4 regions of the Planococcus sp. TJ-307 genome follow, and region 1 is predicted to be linked to each of the others. Evidence: riboswitches for the same ligand, from Rfam matches in the RefSeq annotation. Region 1 holds a riboswitch; each other region holds the start of a gene.

Region 1 (5,124 bases):
TGACACTGCCAAATTTGAAACCGTGTCCGGAAAACCCGCAGGCAAAAATAATACGGCTGTCTTCCGGATGAACATCAACGATAAAATCATTATCGCTTGAAAGTGTGTATAGACACGTTTTGCCTTGCTCCAGTTTGCCATTTGCCTGAGGCAAGTAACGTTCCAGCCCTTCCCGCAAGTCGTTTTCATCTGTTTCGTATAATCCAAAGTTTTGCGTTTGACGATCTGGATCGATCGGCTGCCCACCATCGGATCTCCCAATTTTGACCCCGCCACCATTCAACTTAGGAAAACCATAAAATTTCTTATTCTGATCTTCTACAAAAAAAGCAGGGAAATTAACAGCATCGTACAAGTCGGAAGGTGCTTCAAACCAAGCAACAGCTTTGCGAGTGGGTTGAAGCGGCAGCGTTAAATCCGGCAACAGCTTTGCCGCCCAGGCTCCCGCCGTGACAATGACTTTCTTGGCATAAAATGTCGCACGTTCAGTGGAAATCTTGACACCTTGTTCATCATTCAGGTCTATGTGCTGAACCCTTGTATTTGGAACGAAGCTCGCACCATGTGCAAGAGCGGTTTCTTTATAGGCCAGAATGGCATTTTCACTGTACAGAATGCCCGACTGTGTTTCAAAGCAGCCAATAAAATGATCCGGTACAGAAAATCCAGGCCATCTCGCATTAACTTCCAAGCCCGTCATCAGCTCTAACAAAAGGTTATGCTTCTCCGCAGAAGCCATCATCTCCACTAAAAAAGGCGAATCTTCCGGACCCAGGCCGATTACGCCGGTATTTTCAAAAATTTTATATCCTGTTTGCTGTTCCAGTTCTTGCCACAATTGCTGGGCCCGTTTTACTAACGTTACGTACTGCCTGCCTTCCCCATACGCATGACGGATCAAGCGGGTATCGCCGTGATGGCTGCCATGGCTATGCGGCGGATCGAAGGCATCTATCAAGACAGTCTTTACTTTTTGCTGCGCCAAAAAAGCACCAGCCGCCATTCCCATCGTTCCTGCACCAATTATCGCCACTTCAAAAACAGCTTGTTTAGTCATTTTCTCGCTCCATTCTTTGTGGAAAAAAGTCAGTTTCAAAATAACAGCTTTATGAAAAATCGCATGTGAATTATTAATAGATCGTATGGAAGATTTGATGGATTGTCAATCGTTCATTGTGCGCCTTGCCCCTTCCATCCTTTAGACAAGTCCATATTTGAAGCAAAATGTGTTTGACAAGAGAGGCAATGTCCCATACTATCGTTAATATGCAAAAACTAAATAACTTATCAAGAGAGACCGAGGGACAGGCCCTATGACGTCCAGCAACCATCATTTGTATGAGAGGTGCTAATTCCTGCAGAGTGTTTTATTCTGAGAGATAAGAATTCGGCCAAAACCTCTTTCCTATTGGAAGAGGTTTTTTTATTTAACAAGAAAATTGCGTAGACACGCTACTCGGGACAGCAGCCGCGTGACTTGCGCCCAATTCCAAAGTGTACTTATTTGATAGACCGACAGCTTCTTTAGATCCAGAGTTGTTGCAATAAGCTTGAATGTGGAAAGGATGTTGTGGAATGAACCCGATCGAACAAATTTTAAATCACTTCCCTATTGTTATTGTTGATGGTGCAATGGCGACAGAGCTTGAGGAGTATGGCTGCAATTTACATGATCGTCTATGGTCGGCAAAAGTGCTCATGGAAAATCCCGAGCTAATCAAAAAAGTTCACTTGGACTATTTCCACGCCGGTGCAGACTGCGCCATCACCGCCAGCTACCAGGCAACGACTGAAGGATACAAAGAAAAAGGATTGAGCGAGGACGAAGCAAACAGCCTGATCGGAAAATCGGTGAAACTTGCAGCAGAGGCCCGGGATGAATTTTGGAGCAGGGTGGAAAACCGGTCGAACAGGCCAAAGCCAATTGTGGCTGCCTCTGTCGGCCCATATGGTGCTTTTCTTTCAGATGGCTCTGAATACCGCGGCGATTATGCGGTAAGCGAACAGGAACTAATAAATTTCCATAAGGAACGGATCCGTATATTGATCGATGCAGGTGCAGATATTTTAGCGTGTGAAACCATTCCTTGCTTGGCAGAAGCCAAAGCAATTGTGGCAGTATTAAAGGAATTTCCAGAGGTCTATGCGTGGTTCAGTTTTAGCGCAAAAGATGAACGTCATATAAGTGATGGAGACAAAATCTCAAAGTGTGCAGAGTGGCTGGACAAACAACCGCAAGCAGCCGCAATTGGCATCAATTGTTCAGCACCCCACCTAATCGAATCGCTGATTAAAGAAGTGAAAAGCCAAACGGCGAAACCCATCATTGTGTATCCGAATTCAGGTGAAGAATATGATCCGTCGAGCAAGACCTGGGGTGAAGGAACTTCAGTAAATCAATTTACCTTGAATACACGCCAATGGTATGAAGCAGGTGCCCACATGATTGGAGGGTGCTGCAGAACAACACCAGGAGACATTGCAGGCATTGCGGCCTGGGCGCGTGAATAAAGATTAAGATCCGTCGAGCTTGATCTTAAGATTTCAATTTCTTTTGATAACCGATAAACTTAATAGATACAAGCTCACAAAGGGGAATACATATGAATGAAATTATCCAGCAGAAGTTAATCGGCATAGAGGAAAAATTTAATGTGAAGGTGTTATACGCTGTTGAATCTGGAAGTCGGGCATGGGGATTTCCTTCAAAAGACAGTGATTACGATGTTCGGTTTATTTATATTCATTTGCCGGCATGGTACCTCTCGATTGATCCACAAGGAAGTGCTGTAAAGAGAGACGTGATTGAAGAACCGATTAGTGAGTTATTGGACATAAGTGGCTGGGAGTTGACTAAAGCACTTCGCCTGTTTCGAAAAAGCAATCCACCGCTTTTGGAATGGCTGCGAAGCGACATCATCTATTATCAAAAAGACTCGTTTATTGATCACATGCGCTCTTTGGAGTCAGATGTATTTTATCCGAATTCTATGCTATACCATTATTTAAACATGGCAAAAAACAATTACCAGGAATATCTTCAGGGGCCAGAAGTCAAAATCAAAAAATATTTTTATGTGCTGCGCCCAATCTTGGCATGCAACTGGATTGAAAAGTACAATACGACACCACCAATTGGCTTCAATGAATTAATGGAAGATATCGTTCCTACAGGTGAATTGAAAAAACAAATTGAACGATTGTTGAAACGTAAACTGGCAGGCGACGAAATGGATTTAGAGGATCGCATTGAGGTGATTAACGATTTTTTGGAAAGCGAAATGGAACGGCTCGAGGAGTATACAAGAAACCTTGTGGTTGAGGTAGAGGATCCGACGGAAATGCTGGACGAATTGTTTAGAGATACTTTGCAGGAGACCTGGAAATAATCAATTTATCGGATGAATATCTATTCCTAATAAATCAAAAAGAGATTTTTGGGGGAAACTGAGCCTCATTGAAATGGAAAGTTTATCAAGACAAACCCCGCAGCTGGAATAGGTATCCAAAAGATGACTTCGGTAGTTCACCGAAGTCATCTTTTTTTATAGTGTCCATCACTTGGAGGGTCAGTTCAGCTGGTGACTTTCTTTCTTTTCAAAAGTTTATGGATATGGCGGAAGAGAGGGGCTTCAATGTTGTTAATGAAATAAAGAGATATTGTGACAAAAGCCGAAAAGTGACTGTAAAAGATTCGAAAAGAGAATAATTGAACAATATTTATATGATATATTATTAAAATAAATAAAAAATGTGAAATTAATAGTTTTGTTGTAATATTATTCCAATAAACATAGGCGGAGGAAATCTTTTTGTTTGATCTTATTGATAACTTGTTCATAAATTTATGTGTTCTCATTGCCTTGATTTTTATTTATTTGCAACTTAGAAAGAAACTTGGATTAGATGAGTCTTACAGAAAAGCCGTACTGGCTGACGGAATAGCAGGGGGAGCATTAGGATTTTTGCTGATGTATTTCTCTATACAAGTAACAACTGAAACTATCGTAGATTTGCGATTTATACCGGTTATGCTGCTTGTCCTTTTTTTAGGGATACCCCAAGCTACTATCAGTGCAGTAGTTATTATATTTGGAAGGTTCATTTTTGGCCTGACGACATCAGCTTTTGCTGCCGCCATCTTAATGATCGCTTTAATCATCGGCTTCATCATTATTCATAAGCTATTTAAAAAATTTAGTGCTAATGCAAGTTCTTATAAAAAGGGTTTTGCGATGATTCTGTTTTCAAACATTGTCTTCAGCATAGTCATTAGCATTCTTATTAGTGATTTTCTTGTTTTGAAAAGTTTGATCCCTGTTTACTGGATTATTTCCATCATCGGTGGACTCATTTCGATTTTCTTTGTCGAGTACATTGGAAAAACACAGTACCTTTTAATGAAATATGAGCAAGAGTCCGTAACTGATTTTCTTACAGGTTTAAATAACGTCCGGCAATTTGATGCGGTATGGAATACATTAGTTGGAAGTGCAGCAGAAAAGAATGAAAAGCTCTCGTTGTTAATCATTGACATTGATCATTTTAAAAACGTCAATGACACATATGGCCACCCAGTTGGTGACAAAATCCTAAAAGAGCTTGGAAAAGTTTTAAAGAATACAAGCCGATCTTTTGATATTGTTTCGAGAAACGGTGGAGAGGAATTTTCTGTAATCTTGCCTGATTGCCAAAACGATCTGGCGGTAGAAATTGCTGAACGAATAAGAAAAGCGGTAGAAATTCACGATTTTAAAGTTTCTTCATTAGATTCTATCAACATTACGGTTTCGATCGGTGCAGCAACTTATCCAGAAACAGTAGCGGATACAAATCGCATAGTTGACACTGCTGATGAATGCTTATATAAAGCCAAACGTACTGGCAGAAATAGGGTTTGTGCCAGCTATTAATAAATAGAAAGAGATTGGGAATATTTCCAATCTCTTTTTTTCTTTCATCTGTTGAATTTTTAAATAAGCAAGCAGAGGTTGCAGCAGGGTGCGCCTAGAACTATCTTTACTTTATAAGTTTATTTCTTAATACTGAAAGTAGAAGGAAAGGCGATGAGTACGATGATTTTCAGTGAACGTTTGAAAAGCGAAAGAGAAAAAAAGGGGTGGT
Region 2 (5,124 bases), 910 kb from region 1:
CATTTGTTTCCGCATTTGACGGTACTTGAAAATTTGACCTATGCACCAATGAAAGCTAAAGGCGTCAAAAAAGCAGAAGCAGAAATGAAGGCTCGCCTCCTGCTTGAACGAGTTGGTTTGTCCGAAAAAGAAAAAGCCTATCCAAACAGCTTGTCAGGCGGCCAAAAGCAGCGTGTTGCCATTGCGCGTGCGTTGGCAATGGAACCTGAACTGATGCTGTTTGATGAACCTACTTCAGCACTCGATCCAGAGATGGTCAAAGAAGTGCTGGACGTCATGAAAGATTTGGCGAAATCCGGTATGACCATGGTCGTTGTTACGCATGAAATGGGCTTTGCTCGGGAAGTTGCAGACCGTGTTTTGTTCCTTGACCACGGCGTCCTTGTTGAAGAAGGCCAGCCGGTCGAGTTTTTCAGCAACCCTACAACTGAACGTGCCAAAGATTTTTTGGCTAAAGTATTGTAACAGGCATCCCTTGGATGCCTGTTTTTTGTCGCTGTTGATTCTGTTTGTTCATTTGATGCTCAAATATGGACAGGCTGCTTAACACCTCGACATGTTATAATCAGTTTTGGCAAACATGCAGAAAACAGAGGTGGAAATGTGTTTAGAAAAATTATTATTTTACTGGGAGTCTTATTTTTCATGTCGCTGATCATTTTTACAGCCGTCATGTTTCTAAAAAATGAAGTGGAACTTTATTCGCAAAATAATGTTTCTTTATCAGTTGAAAAACCGACGTTCATTACACTCAGTGAACCCGAAACCAGTGAGAATGGCTCAGACTTTACACAAATATACAATATGACGTTTCTTGGATTGGACGTTGGCACGTACACATTGGTTGACCGATCGCTGCCAAACGGCACGTCCATTATTTTTGAAGAAATCCAAAATACCGGTTGGATTCCTTATACTTTCTCATTGAACGTCAACGGATTGGAAAATGCGGAATTTAAGTCTTGGAATCCTGAACCGACCGTTAGACTCGATGAAGCACTTTATGGTCCAGATCCAACAACTAATCCTTACGGAGTATTCACAAAAGACGCTGGTGAAATTCTGATTGGCAACGTCTATGTATCCCGCAGCCTGCAACTTGGCAATGGTGAATGGGTGCAGGAGCTGCGCCATGAGATTGCTGAATTTACCACTGAAGAAGGTGTGTTGTCGAAAAACTTGTGGCTGCCTCCTAAACATTCGAGCCAGACATGGTTAATGGCTGCTCCAGAACCGTTATTTGAAACGGAAGAAGCGGAAGATGAATGGATCACTTTTTCACTTGAAAACCGCTTGTCCCAGCTAAACTGGCTGACGCCGGAAGGTCCATACGTCAAACTCGAATTGACCGATGACCTACGAACAGAGCTTGCTTATGGTGATCTAGATGAACGAACAGCAGACCTCCCTTCTCTTGAGTGGAATGAAGACTCACCTTCTTTGTTCTTTGAATCGATGGTTATGAACGCAGAAATCAATCAGCAATAAATACGTTAAAAACCGCTGGTGCCATTGCTCCAGCGGTTTTTTAGCTAACAAAACCAGTAGAAATAGAACTGTAGATTTCCAAGTAACCCCGCTTTTTTATTATCAGAATAGCCTGTATAATAGAAGTAGATAAGGACTCCGCGTTCATTGCCAGCTAGCTGCACAATATCATACAAGGAGGTTAATCATAATGGAACGCAAAGTACTCGATCCCCGTGAAGCTGAACTTCGTATAGACGACGATTTCAATGCGGTTCTGAACATGATTGGCGAAGGCGCACCTGACTATCCAGCTTATGAAGAAGACGAGATTCCAAGACGGCGGCAGCGGGAAGATGAACAAGTGAAAGATCTTCATTGATGTCAAATCATGGCCTCTCTGCAACAGAGAGGCCATTTTTATGCAAAAAAACCCCGTTCAAAAAAATGAACGGGGTTTTGGCTTAACTCATCATTTCTGCCACGTAATCATACGAACGCAAGCGGTCTTCCTGATGGAAAATCGGCGAGTTGACGATAACTTCGTTGGCTCTTGTTTTAAGAATAAAGTTCTTCAGTTTTTGTTTGACGATGTCTGGTGTTCCGACAATCATCGATTCGGAATCCAGCTTGTCACGGAAAATCGCAATTTCTCGATCTGTCCATACCTCTTCTAAGTTGTCGATCGGCGCTTGGAACGTCGTCGGCTCCCCTCTCATCAACGAGAACATCTGCTGCTGAGATGAAGTCGCAAGCCATTCAGCACGTTCCTGAGTTTCCGCCACAATGATGTTAACCCCGAGCATGGCATATGGTGATGCCAAAACGGAAGAAGGCTTGAAGTTCTGATGGTACAGCTGCAGCGCCTGCATCATATAATCTGGCGCAAAATGGCTGGCGAATGCAAACGGCAACCCTTTCAATGCGGCAAGTTGTGCACTAAATCCGCTTGATCCAAGCAGCCAAAGCGGAATTTTCAAATTAGTTCCGGGATAAGCACGAACACGCCCCACCGGATTTTCTGAAAAGTAGTTTTCCAGCTCTGCCACCTGCTGAGGGAAATCATCTCCACTGCTTTGCAATGTCCGGCGCAATGCATAAGCAGTTGCCTGATCACTCCCAGGTGCACGGCCTAAGCCCAAATCAATGCGGCCCGGATAGATGGTTTCCAATGTGCCAAATTGTTCGGCAATCACAAGCGGCGCATGGTTCGGCAGCATAACTCCGCCTGAACCTACACGAATAGACTCTGTCGCGCCTGTAATATGGCCAATCAGGACCGATGTTGCTGAGCTCCCAATACCGGGCATATTGTGATGTTCCGCCAACCAATAACGATGGAATCCTAACCGCTCTACATGCTGTGCCAATTCCACACTATTTATAAACGTCTGTGCCGTTTCCGCACCTTCATTGATCGGCGCCAAATCGAGCACACCCAATGGTATATTTTCAAATTTCTTAATTTCCATATCTATTCCACTCCTATTCCCTTCCATTGTAGCGATATTTCACAAAAACTTCCTTTTTCCTGCTCAGAACAAGAAAAGCGCAAGCAGCCATGTAGATTCGACGGGCATAAGACACGCTGTCGAAGCGGCGTTTTTTAGCCGCACAGCCAGAGTGGCTTATGACCCTAGAATCTGGCTGCTGGAGCTGGACAACAAAGAAAAGCGCAAGCGCCCGTGTAGCTCTGACGGGCATAAGCCAGACCGGCAAAGCGGCGCTCTTTGCCGCACAGTCGGGTTGGCTTATGACCCGAAGAGCTGGGCGCTGGAGCTGGACAAAGAAAAGCGCAAGCGCCCGTGGAGGTCCGATGGGCATAAGACGCTCCGGCGAAACGGCGTTTCTTCAGCCGTACAGCTGGAGTGGCTTATGGTCCTAGGAGCTGAACAATAAGAAAAGCGCAATTGCGTGATGCAAGTACTAGAATCATATACAATAATTCCCCCTATCTTCCCTTTTCAATTTTCTTTTTATTTCAACTATTTGGTTTTCATCCTTGCTTTCCTCTACTAAATGATTTAAGATTAAAAACATCGAAACAGAACGACTTATAACTTCATAAGATATTTCTTATCTAGAGAGACGGAGGGACTTGGCCCTGTGAAGTCTCAGCAACCAGTCTGACGAAGACTACGGTGCTAATTCCAATAGGCGCTGCCTACCAGATGAGAAGAATGCATTTCCAGACAGGGGCTTTCTTCTTTTGAAGAACAGCCCCTGTTTTATTGTTGAAAGGATGAGTGAAATGACAAAACACAGCTTGGAAACGTTATTGGTTCAACTAGGCAATCGCAGCGACGCGGCAACGGGAGCGGTCAACCCGCCCATATACTTATCGACGGCCTATGAACACCAAGGGCTTGGGCAATCAACTGGCTATGACTACACACGAACAAAAAATCCAACGCGTTCTGTTCTGGAAGAAGGATTTGCAGAACTTGAGGGCGCTGATGCCGGATTTGCCTGTAGTTCCGGCATGGCAGCCATCCAACTGGTTTTGTCTCTTTTTCGTCCAGGCGATGAACTATTAGTGCCGGAAGATATTTATGGCGGAACTTATCGCCTATTGGACCATTTTGCAGCAGCTTACAATATCCACCCGAAATATGCAGCGTTTGAAGATGTACAGGACACCGAAGAAAAAATTACGATAAATACCCGGGCACTCTTTATTGAAACACCGACCAATCCGCTGATGCAGGAAATCGACCTTGCCGCTTATGCCGGATTGGCAAAAAAACATAATCTGCTCTTGATTGTCGACAATACTTTCCTTACTCCTTTCTTCCAACAGCCGATCGAATTGGGAGCAGATATCGTCATCCACAGTGCCACAAAATACATTGGCGGACACAATGATGTTCTCGCGGGTCTAGTTGTTGCAAAAGGAGAAAGCATCTGTCAAAAACTCTCGATGTTCCATAACTCCGTCGGCGCGGTACTGTCGCCTTTTGATTCTTGGCTGCTAATCCGTGGATTAAAGACTTTGCCTCTGCGCATGCGTCAACATGAAGCCAATGCAAAAGCGATTGCCGCTTTTCTTGCCGAGCAGCCCGCGATTTCGGATGTACTGTATCCCGGAAGAGGCGGCATGCTGTCATTCCGCTTGCAGCAAGAAGAATGGGTCGGGCCTTTCCTGGAAAACATCAAGTTAATTACCTTTGCCGAGAGCTTAGGCGGCGTTGAGAGCTTTATTACGTATCCCGCTACCCAAACCCATGCAGACATTCCATTTGAAGAACGCACCAAACGCGGTGTTTGCAACCGGCTCTTGCGCTTCTCGGTCGGTGTCGAACTCGCTGAAGATTTAATTGCTGACCTGTCGCAGGCATTTTCGAAATTGAAAGAGGAGGTTGTTGAATATGACGGATCGTATTGAAACCAAGTTTATCCACTCTACCGGAGTTGACCCGCAAACTGGGGCCGTTAACGTACCCATCTACTTATCTTCCACATTTCATCAGAAGAGTCTTGATTCGTTTGGGCCTTTTGATTATAGCCGCTCTGGAAATCCGACTCGTCTGGCATTGGAAGAAACTATCGCTAACCTAGAAGGCGGCAAACGTGGATTTGCCTTTTCATCAGGAATGGCCGCTATTTCTTCCGCTTTCATGCTCCTATCTTCAGGTGATCACGTCCTCGTCTCAGAGG
Region 3 (5,124 bases), 280 kb from region 1:
CACAACCGAATATTACAAGCTCGGACAGTATAAGTTGGATGGCATTGATTTTATTATCAGTTCGATTCCGATACAGGAAGAATTGGACATCCCCGTAATTGTCGTCAATGCGATTTTGGGAGAGGCGGACATTCGAAAAATTGAAAAGTTCATTTTAAAGGATGGGCAAAACATCACTTCATATTTTCAAAAAGACTTAATGTTTCTCGGAAAAGAGCTGCGCTCAAAAGAAGAAATTCTTGAATTCTTAACCGAAAGACTGTTCGAACGTGGATTGGTAGACGAAGGCTGCCTGAAGGCGATATACGAGCGCGAAAGAGCCGCACCGACTTCCTTTGGCAATTTAGTGGCCATACCACATCCCATCACACCGCATTCCAAAACGACTTTTTTAACGGTTTGTACGCTGAAAAAACCTGTTATATGGAAAGATAAGCCAGTTCAATTTGTCTGTCTGCTGAATGTTATGGAAGACAGCCGGGAAGATTTGCAGTTTATGTACGATGTACTTGGCAGAATCATTCATAACAGCGCACTGGTTGAAAGGCTGATCAAAGCCAGAACCTACGAAGAGTTTATGAAAGTGATCGCCTTTTGAATTCAATAGATATTCGACGAAAAAAGGAGATGAAGCATTATGGTGGAAAAACAATTTACACTTACAGACGAGGCAGGAATTCATGCACGTCCAGCTGCCATTCTGGTAAGTCTGGCAAATAAATTCGATTCACAAGTAAATTTGCTTCATAAGGAAAGGACGGTGGATTTAAAGTCTATTTTAGGGGTGATGTCCTTGGGGATTGCTTACGGTTCCGAGTTTAAAGTGAGTATTGTGGGAGTAGACGAAGAAGACGCCATCAAAGAAATTGAAAGTGTGATGGAAAAAGAAGGATTGGCTAAATAGCTCGTTTCCACAAAGAACCCGAGGGATCATTTCTGATTCCTCGGGTTCTTTGTGGGTAAACAACTTTCATGGGGAATAATCTTTGGAATCAGTCGAAATCTTTTTTCTCCCATTCGTCATCCGGAATTTCCAAATCTTCACCGGAAAAACGTTCTTCCTGGAACGGATCGCCGTTCATGTGAAAGCCGTTCTGTTCCCAAAAGCCCGGCTGATTTTCATCGATAAACTCGATACCGCGGACCCATTTGACGCTTTTCCAAAAATACAATTGGGGCACTACAAAACGCAGCGGGTAGCCGTGCTTGGCCGTCAAGGGCTCGCCGTCAAGAGAATGGGCGAGCAGCACATCCTCACGGTCAAGGTCTGACAGAGCAACATTGGTCGTGTAGTCATAATCGCCGTGAAGCATGACGTAGCCGCTTTTTGGCGTGACGCCCAATTCTTTCATCAAGTCGATAAAGCGGACGCCGGTGAAGGTATTGTCGAAGCGGGACCAGCGTGTCACACAGTGGATGTCGCGGGTCACGGTCGTTTGCGGCAATTTCAACAAGTCATCGTAATGCAAGGTGACTTCCTTGTCGACCTGCCCAAAGATTTTCAATGTCCATGTAGCCATGTCGTATTCTGGCACTTCGCCTTCGTGCAGAACAGGAAAGCGCTCGGTCAAGACTTGTCCAGGCGGCAGGCGTTCAGCCAGCGCAGGATCCACTACAGGGACCCGTGTTCGTTTAATCCGTTCGGCTTTGCTCAACTTCATGCAATCACTCCCTAAAATTAATAAAACTCCTCCGCTGAAAAGTGGAAGAGTGGCTGTCTGTTGGTGAATTTCTCTTCCTCATCTTTCAGAACTTCTAAGCTCTGCTGGATTTGGCACCATTCCAGTTCGTGAACTGGCGGTTGCCGGGCGTCGTCGGGCCATTTCCCTCTGCCTCTCTTGATAAGGATGGTGCAGTATTTAATTTTTTGCTTGCCTCATTTTACCTAATCTATCCGCTTCTTACAAGATTATTCGGAAAATTATTCAGCTTCTCTCTCGCTGGCGTTATACTAGAAAGACGTAGAGAATTTTGGTCATCGGAAATAAACGTTACTTGATGCAAATGAGGAGTCCTCCAAATGAAAAAAATGATCGGTCTTATAAGTTTGACGCTCTTCATGAGCGGTTGCAGCAACACTTCGGCAAGCGACGGGGAGCTGTTGGTTTCAACAGCTTCCAGCTTGACGGAAGTAATGGGGAAGATGGAAGAGGAATTTCAAAAGGCAGAGCCCGATATTGAACTGAGCTTTAATTATGGATCATCCAGCAAACTGCGGAGCCAGATCGAGCAAGGGGCGCCAGCGGATCTGTTTTTGTCTGCCAGTGAAAACGATATGAATTTGCTTCAATCGCAGCAGCTTGTCGAATCAAACAGCATTGTATCTTTCGCTGAAAATCGGCTGGTCCTGGCTTCGCTCGAAAAGTTTCCGGAAACAGCCGATTTTGTGGAAACATTAATGAGTACAGAAGAAACCATTGCAGTCGGAGAACCTGATAGTGTACCACTAGGAAATTATACGAAGCAGGCGCTGGCCAACCAAAATTTATGGCAGCCGCTTGAAGGCCGCCTTGTCTATGCCAAAGATGCAAGGCAAGTAGTAACTTATATCGAGAGCGGAAACGCTGAACTCGGCGTCATCTATTCCTCCGATGCGGTTATTTCCCAGGAAATAACCGGGACGCTCGAAGTGCCCGGACAAATAAGTCCTGTGGTTTACCCAGGTGCTGTCGTAGCGGCTTCCCAAAAACAGCCCACCGCAGAAGCTTTTTTGGATTTTGTCACTGGTCCAAAAGGCCAGGAAGTTCTTAAAGAGTACGGATTTTTGGCGCCAAACGGAGAAACACCATGATGCCCTATGATCTGTCTCCGCTATGGCTGTCGTTGAGAGTTGCAGTTATTTCCACATTTTTTGTGTTTTTGGTCAGCCTGGCTCTGGCACGATTGATGAACAGGCGCGACTTTTTCGGCAAAAGCTTTGTGGAAGCCTTAATACTGCTGCCGTTGGTTTTGCCACCGACGGTCATTGGCTTTGGTTTGATTGTTTTGTTCGGTGCTAATGGTCCGCTCGGCATCTTACTGGAACAATGGTTTGGGTTCCGTGTTGTTTTTACCTGGATCGGTGCGGCCATAGCTTCATTTGTTGTTTCATTGCCGCTGATGTACCAAAGCGTCCTTGCAGCTTATGAAAAAGTAGATCCTCGCTGGGAGAATGTGGCACGGACAATGGGTGTCTCTGAATGGCGCATCTTTCGGACCATCACGTTTCCGCTGGCCTGGTCGGGCATTCTGGCAGGTCTGATTCTTGCTTTTGCACGCGGCATCGGCGAGTTTGGGGCAACCTTGATGATTGCCGGCTATATTCCAAGGGTGACAGAAACGGTGCCATTAGCGATTTACTTTGCCTATGAAGCAGGAGATATGGAAAAAGCCTTGTTTTGGGTAGTGATTATTTCCTCTCTTGGAGTCGCTGCGATCACTTGGGTCAATTATTGGCGCAAAAAAACGGCCATACGAATCGGGAGGGAATGAGCCCATGCTTTTAGTTGATTTTCAAAAACAATTGGACCATTTCAGTTTAAAAATGCAATTCGAGCTGGACCGGGAAATCTTGGCGCTGGTCGGCTCTTCCGGTTCGGGGAAAACCACGCTATTGAATTGCCTGGCTGGTATTGTCCACCCGGATGCTGGTACGATTTCCTTGAATGGCAGAAGTTTTTTCAGCGGAGAACAAAAACCATTAAAGATCCAGAAAAGAAAAGTTGGTTATTTGTTTCAAGATTACGCCTTGTTTCCGCATTTGAGCGTCGAACAAAACATTCTGTACGCACTGTCGCGGGGGGCAGATGTATCGCATATTACCGAACTGACAAAAATTCTAGGCATCACCGGTCTGCTTGGCAAATACCCGCACCAGATTTCTGGGGGTGAAAAGCAGCGTGTCGCGTTAACGCGTGCAATGGCCGTACAGCCGGATATTCTGTTGCTTGATGAACCTTTTTCTGCTTTGGATGACGCCAATCGTGACCGCTGCCAGGATGAACTGCTGCGGATTCACCAGCAATGGCAAATCCCAATTATCTTCGTGACTCATCGGATTGCGGATGCTGAAAAGCTGGCAGACCGGGTGATGCGGATTGAAAAAGGCCGGATGACCGAAGAAACGGGCCATTAAAGCAGACTGTCGTTTGGAAATGCCAACAGTAAACTTATTATAATGAAGAAATGGCTTGAGCGATCAAGCGATAGGAAGTGGGAATCAACGTGGATGAACGCTATTCAAGACAAGTCCTATTCAAGCCGCTTGGCCAAACCGGCCAGGAAAAGCTGGCTTTATCAACTGTCACAATAATCGGCTGTGGAGCATTAGGATCGGCTATTGCCGAAACACTGACGCGTGCCGGTATCGGAACCATACACTTGGTCGACCGCGATTATGTAGAGCTGTCGAATTTGCAGCGCCAACAGCTTTTCACCGAAAAGGATGCCGAGCAGATGCTGCCGAAAGTGACTGCGGCAGAGCAAAGGCTCAAAGCCATCCGCAGTGATCTGCGTTTGTTCACTTATTTGGAGCATTTGGATGCAGCGGGAATAGAAAAACTGGCAGCTATCAGCGACTTGATCCTTGATGCCACTGACAATTTTGAAACCCGCCTGTTGATCAATGACGCATCCGTTAAATACGGTGTGCCTTGGATTTATGGCGCCTGTGTTGGCAGTTCGGGAGTGGTGTTTCCGTTCATACCGAGGGAAAGCTCTTGTTTCCGCTGTTTGCTGCCAGTACTGCCGGCCATTAATGAGACTTGTGATACAGTCGGCATCATCTCGCCGGCGGTTCAAGTGACAGCTGCGCTTCAATGTACAGAAGCCTTAAAATGGTTGAGCGGCAACCGTGAAGCGATGCGGAAAAAGATCCATCACTTCAACTTATGGGACAATAGCCAGCTGGATATCGGTGTTTCACGCATCAAAGATCCGGATTGTAAAACATGCGGACCGGCTGCCGTTTTTCCATCGCTTAACGACACGGGCATAAGCACTTATGCGGTTTTGTGCGGCCGCGATGCCGTGCAAATCTTGCCTGATCCAAACCGGCCCATTACATTAGACGATGCCGAAAAAGTCGGCAACCGGCTGGAAGCTGGAGTGAAACGGACACCTTATTTTGTCGAATTGAAAGTGTTT
Region 4 (5,124 bases), on a different contig from region 1:
TATTGTATACGCAGATTTATTGCCAAGAAGCATTCGACCAGATCGAAAGAGATGCGAAAGAAACATTGATCGCAGCCATCGAAGGCGACAACCAACGTATGATGCTTTCTGCATTGCGTAAATTGACTCGTTCAACGCCTTACAATGTCATTGCGAAAAAACGCGAAGCGGCTGTCAAGCTGATCGATGTCGAAAAATACGTTGTGTAATAGCTTTCTCAATACAGGCTAACTCAGTAAATCTGGGTTGGCCTGTTTTTTTGTCGTCGACCGTTTGGGTTCTTTTTGGTAAGCTTGAAAAAAGGGGGTTCTAACTTGATTACCTATTATGCTTATCCAAAATGCACAACGTGCCGAAAAGCGAAAAGCTGGCTGGAAAAAAACGGTGTCGAATATAACGAAATTCACATTGCAGAAAATCCGCCAACAAAAGAACAATTGACAGAGATTTACCAGGCAAGCGGGGTGGAGTTGAAGAAATTTTTCAACACGAGCGGCTTGGTCTATCGTTCACTGAGCTTGAAAGACAAGCTGTCAGACATGACCGAAGAACAGCAGCTGGAATTATTGGCTTCAGACGGGATGCTGATCAAGCGTCCGCTTGCTTGGGACGGCAAACAGGTGACACTGGGCTTTAAAGAAGAGGACTACCGGACGAGCTGGTTATAAAGGCTGCGTCATCTTGTGTTTCACGGCTGTTTATGTCAAACTGAACATGAATGAACTACATAATTTGGAGGGGTCAAGATGAGCACACCAGCAGAACTTCGTTATTCAAAAGAACACGAATGGGTCAAAATCGAAGATGGCAATGCGCGTATCGGAATTACTCATTTCGCACAGGCTGAATTGGGAGATATCGTTTTTGTTGAGCTTCCGCAAGTTGGCGAAGAACTGAAAAAAGATCAGCCCTTCGGCAGCGTAGAATCTGTTAAAACGGTTTCGGAACTATACGCACCTATCAGCGGAAAAGTAGTTGAGGTCAACTCTGAGCTTGAAGACAGCCCGGAATTCGTCAACGAATCTCCTTACGAGCAAGCTTGGATGGTGGTTATCGAAGCCCCTTCTGAAGAAGAAGTCAACGAACTGATGACTGCAGACCAATACAAAGAAATGACAAACGAGTAAACTTTGGAAAGCGCCTATGCCTAGGCGCTTTTTTGTTTTTTTCTCCCCGAATAGAATTGGAAAAAATGCTGAAACGGCCCAAGGAAAGAAATAGGGTTCTATGGCGTCAAGGTGATATTCTTGAAACTATTGAATTAATTAGTATAGTTGAGTAATAGGACTTTTCTTATTCTATATTCGATGGGGTGAATGTTTATGGGAAAGGTGATTGTGGTGGAGGGAATCAGCGACAAGTCGAGGATTGCGCCGCTCATTGCAGAACCCGTGACGATTCTTTGCACAAATGGTACAGTAAGTGCATCGCGGCTTGAAGAATTATTATTGCCTTACGAAGATCAGGATATTATCATATTGGTGGATGCCGATTCTTCAGGAGAAAAGTTGCGGAAGTTAGTCAAACGTGAATTCCCGGAAGCCCGCCATTTCTATGTGAATCGCAGCTACAAGGAAGTTTCAACGACACCGCTTCGCATTTTGATGGATGTGCTGATTGCAGCGAATGTCCGGGTCAACAAGCTATTGATAGAGGGATGAAGAAGATGAAAGAATGGACACATAAAGAATGGATCAAAGAAAAAAACACAAAACGGACCACTGCGTTTTATTTATATACGCCGATGTGCGGGACTTGCCAGGTCGCTTCAAAGATGTTGACAGTCGTCACAGAACTGCTGCCGGATCTTGAAATCGGCAAAGCCAACTTGAATTATGTCCAAGAAATTGCAGGCTTATACCAAGTGGAAAGTGTGCCGTGCCTGCTAATTACGGAGAATGGCAAAATTGAGGAAAAGATTTATGCTTTCCATTCGGTCCCATATTTATATGATAAGTTGAAATCTGTTGACGAATTTAGCACGTCATGGTAAATTGAGATTCTGATAAAATAATTTCATATCAAAACTCTTATTAAGAGTGGTGGAGGGAAGTGCCCTATGAAGCCCGGCAACCGTCATGAAAATGAAATGGTGCCAAATCACACGAAGCGAAAGCTTTGGAAGATGAGAGATTGGTTTCCGTATAATATACGTTTGCCCTTCTGCTCAGTTCTGCGCGGAAGGGTTTTTTATTTTTAGAATCTAGGGGTGTTCAAGAGATGATTGAGTTAAAAAAAGTAACGAAAAAATTCGATACAGGCAAAGCAGTTCTTACAGCTGTTGACGGAGTCGATTTATCCATTTCCGATGGTGAAATCTTCGGCATTATCGGGTACAGCGGAGCTGGTAAAAGTACGTTGATCCGGTTGTTGAACGGTTTGGAAAAACCAACTTCAGGAACAGTCGAAATTAACGGGCAGACGATCACAGCGATTAAAGGTGGAGAATTGCGCAAGGCCCGCCAAAAAGTCAGCATGATTTTCCAGCATTTCAACTTGTTATGGTCTCGAACAGTAAGAGAGAATATCGAGTTCCCGCTCGAGATTGCCGGAGTGGCAAAAGCACAGCGGGGCAACCGAGTTCAAGAGTTGATCGAACTGGTTGGATTGACTGGCCGTGAAAACGCGTATCCATCGGAACTTTCAGGCGGACAGAAACAGCGCGTCGGCATTGCCCGGGCACTGGCGAATGATCCGGAAGTCTTGTTGTGTGACGAAGCAACATCTGCACTCGATCCAGAAACAACCGATGCCATCCTGGATCTGCTGGTGGACATCAACAAACGATTGGGTTTGACCATTGTGTTAATCACTCATGAAATGCATGTAATCCGCAAGATTTGCCATCGTGTGGCGGTCATGGAAGGCGGCCGGGTGGTTGAACTTGGCGATGTTCTGAATGTTTTCCAATCGCCGAAAGAAGAAATCACGAAACGTTTTGTGGCACAGGTTACCGATTCCGGTGATTCGCACGAAACCATCAAAAATCTTCGGGAATTGTATCCGACAGGCGAGTTGGTAAAATTGGTCTTTGTTGGAGACCAAACTGAACAGCCGATTCTGACAAAGTTGATCCGCAGCCATGCAGTGGAAGTCAACATTGTTCAAGGCAATATCTCGCACACACAGCGCGGGGCATATGGAACGTTGATCCTGCAATTGAAAGGTTCAGCAGCAGAAATTGAAGAAGCACTGGCATTCCTTCGGTTAGAAGATGTCCAAGCGGAGGTGATGCACAATGATTGAATCATTATTCCCGAACGTCGATTGGGACAATATGTGGGAAGCCACTATTGAAACACTTTACATGACGGCATTGTCCACAGTATTTACATTTGTTATTGGATTGGCTCTTGGTATTTTGCTGTTTTTGACAGCGCCAAAGCAATTATGGGCAAACAAAGTCGTCAACTGGCTGACAGGGGCATTCGTGAATATTTTCCGCTCGATTCCCTTTATCATCCTGATTATCTTATTGATTCCGTTTACGTTATTCTTGATGGGCTCTATTCGTGGACCCAACGCTGCATTGCCGGCATTGATCATCGGATCAGCTCCATTTTATGCACGCATGGTGCTGATTGCCTTGAAAGAAATTGATAAAGGGGTCATCGAAGCTGCCCGTTCTATGGGCGCGACAACCGGCACCATCATTTGGAAAGTCCTGTTGCCTGAATCGAAACCGGCTTTAATTTCCGGAATCACGGTGACGGCCATTGCATTAGTCGGTTACACGGCAATGGCTGGCATCATTGGCGCAGGCGGCCTTGGGACTTTGGCTTTCTTGGACGGGTTCCAGCGCAGCCGGGAAGATGTCACGTTAATGGCAACGATCTTAATTTTGATCATCGTCTTCGTTATTCAATTTATAGGTGATTGGGTGACAACTAAGTCAGACAAACGATAGCAGCGGATTTTCCGTACTATATAAAAACACATGAAAAGGGAGAGAGTCAGATGAAGAAATTTGTAGCAGGAACAGCACTAACAGCTTTAGTACTCGCAGGATGCGGAAATGGCGGGGCAAGCGAAGAAGAAGAATCGAGCACATTGCGCGTTGGCGCTTCGAACGTGCCCCACGCTGAAATTTTAGAACAGGCACAACCGATTCTAGAAGAGCAGGGCATTGAACTTGAAATTGAAACATACCAGGATTACATCCTGCCAAATGAAGATTTAGAGTCTGGTGAAATCGACGCCAACTATTTCCAACACATTCCTTACCTAGAGTCGCAAGTAGCGGATCATGGCTACGAATTTGAAAACGCAGGCAGCATTCACATCGAGCCAATCGGTGTTTACTCTCAGGATCACGCTTCACTTGATGAACTGCCTGAAGGTGGAACGATTTTGATGAGCAACTCGGTTGCTGATCACGGCCGCATTCTTTCTATGCTTGAAGCTGAAGGCTTGATTACATTGGCTGAAGGTGTAGAAAAAACAGCTGCTGAAGTAAGCGACGTTGTTGAAAACCCGAAAGATCTTCAATTTGATGCCAACTACGAAGCGGCATTGTTGGTTCAAATGTATGAAGCAGGTGAAGGCGATGCAGTTCTAATCAACTCGAACTATGCAATTGATGCAGGCATTAGCCCAATGGAAGATTCCATTGCACTTGAGTCTTCAGATTCTCCATATGCCAACATTATTGCAGTGCGCGCTGGCGATGAAGAAAACGAAAACATTGAAGCATTAGTGGAAGTGTTAACTTCACAAGAAATTAAAGATTTCATTTTGGAAGAATGGGGCGGCTCAGTCGTACCAGTCGAATAATCCTGTAAAAAAGCATCCTTCAGCGGATGCTTTTTTATTTTGTTTAAATAATAACAATATTTCGCGTTTTCCTATATGGCTGTCATTCTTAAAAGGTCTGTGCTACTTTTGAATAATATAAAATAAGCATTTGTTCATATGAGGAGGACATTTTGATGAAATTCAATTTTAGTTTGCTGCCACGTATTGTCGTGGCAATTGTGTTGGGGGTTCTCATTGGATTGGTTGCGCCAGAATGGATGGTGCGGGTATTCGCAACGTTTACCACGATTTTTGGTAACTTTCTAAACTTTATTGTACCGTTGATTATTCTCGGCTTTATTGCTCCGGGAATTGCAAAATTGGGCAAAG

What was found. Region 1 has a riboswitch for S-adenosylmethionine ahead of mmuM (homocysteine S-methyltransferase). Riboswitches for the same ligand answer to the same signal wherever they lie in the genome.
Region 2: linked by a shared signal. The riboswitch ahead of AC4EHK_RS04680 (methionine biosynthesis PLP-dependent protein) and the one ahead of mmuM (homocysteine S-methyltransferase) in region 1 are both predicted to bind S-adenosylmethionine.
Region 3: linked by a shared signal. The riboswitch ahead of AC4EHK_RS01650 (sulfite oxidase-like oxidoreductase) and the one ahead of mmuM (homocysteine S-methyltransferase) in region 1 are both predicted to bind S-adenosylmethionine.
Region 4: linked by a shared signal. The riboswitch ahead of AC4EHK_RS16840 (methionine ABC transporter ATP-binding protein) and the one ahead of mmuM (homocysteine S-methyltransferase) in region 1 are both predicted to bind S-adenosylmethionine.

What each region holds. Positions count from the first base shown of each region.
Region 1 is NZ_JBZDOJ010000001.1:68,045-73,168, forward strand. It holds gene solA (N-methyl-L-tryptophan oxidase) at 1-1,057, opposite strand, end outside; SAM riboswitch class I at 1,282-1,386, shown strand; gene mmuM (homocysteine S-methyltransferase) at 1,576-2,511, shown strand; gene AC4EHK_RS00335 (nucleotidyltransferase domain-containing protein) at 2,604-3,389, shown strand; gene AC4EHK_RS00340 (diguanylate cyclase) at 3,813-4,913, shown strand; gene AC4EHK_RS00345 (helix-turn-helix domain-containing protein) at 5,076-5,124, shown strand, end outside.
Region 2 is NZ_JBZDOJ010000001.1:973,729-978,852, reverse strand. It holds gene AC4EHK_RS04705 (amino acid ABC transporter ATP-binding protein) at 1-465, shown strand, start outside; gene AC4EHK_RS04700 (hypothetical protein) at 646-1,488, shown strand; gene AC4EHK_RS04695 (hypothetical protein) at 1,679-1,849, shown strand; gene AC4EHK_RS04690 (LLM class flavin-dependent oxidoreductase) at 1,932-2,939, opposite strand; gene AC4EHK_RS04685 (hypothetical protein) at 3,091-3,366, shown strand; SAM riboswitch class I at 3,541-3,645, shown strand; gene AC4EHK_RS04680 (methionine biosynthesis PLP-dependent protein) at 3,719-4,852, shown strand; gene metC (cystathionine beta-lyase) at 4,836-5,124, shown strand, end outside.
Region 3 is NZ_JBZDOJ010000001.1:343,219-348,342, forward strand. It holds gene AC4EHK_RS01640 (BglG family transcription antiterminator) at 1-598, shown strand, start outside; gene AC4EHK_RS01645 (phosphocarrier protein HPr) at 638-904, shown strand; gene AC4EHK_RS01650 (sulfite oxidase-like oxidoreductase) at 993-1,655, opposite strand; SAM riboswitch class I at 1,737-1,848, opposite strand; gene modA (molybdate ABC transporter substrate-binding protein) at 2,021-2,791, shown strand; gene modB (molybdate ABC transporter permease subunit) at 2,788-3,471, shown strand; gene AC4EHK_RS01665 (ATP-binding cassette domain-containing protein) at 3,476-4,114, shown strand; gene AC4EHK_RS01670 (ThiF family adenylyltransferase) at 4,204-5,124, shown strand, end outside.
Region 4 is NZ_JBZDOJ010000005.1:161,803-166,926, forward strand. It holds gene AC4EHK_RS16815 (acyl-CoA dehydrogenase FadE) at 1-209, shown strand, start outside; gene AC4EHK_RS16820 (arsenate reductase family protein) at 315-668, shown strand; gene gcvH (glycine cleavage system protein GcvH) at 747-1,127, shown strand; gene AC4EHK_RS16830 (toprim domain-containing protein) at 1,323-1,661, shown strand; gene AC4EHK_RS16835 (thioredoxin family protein) at 1,667-1,993, shown strand; SAM riboswitch class I at 2,028-2,132, shown strand; gene AC4EHK_RS16840 (methionine ABC transporter ATP-binding protein) at 2,221-3,246, shown strand; gene AC4EHK_RS16845 (methionine ABC transporter permease) at 3,239-3,907, shown strand; gene AC4EHK_RS16850 (MetQ/NlpA family ABC transporter substrate-binding protein) at 3,958-4,773, shown strand; gene AC4EHK_RS16855 (dicarboxylate/amino acid:cation symporter) at 4,929-5,124, shown strand, end outside.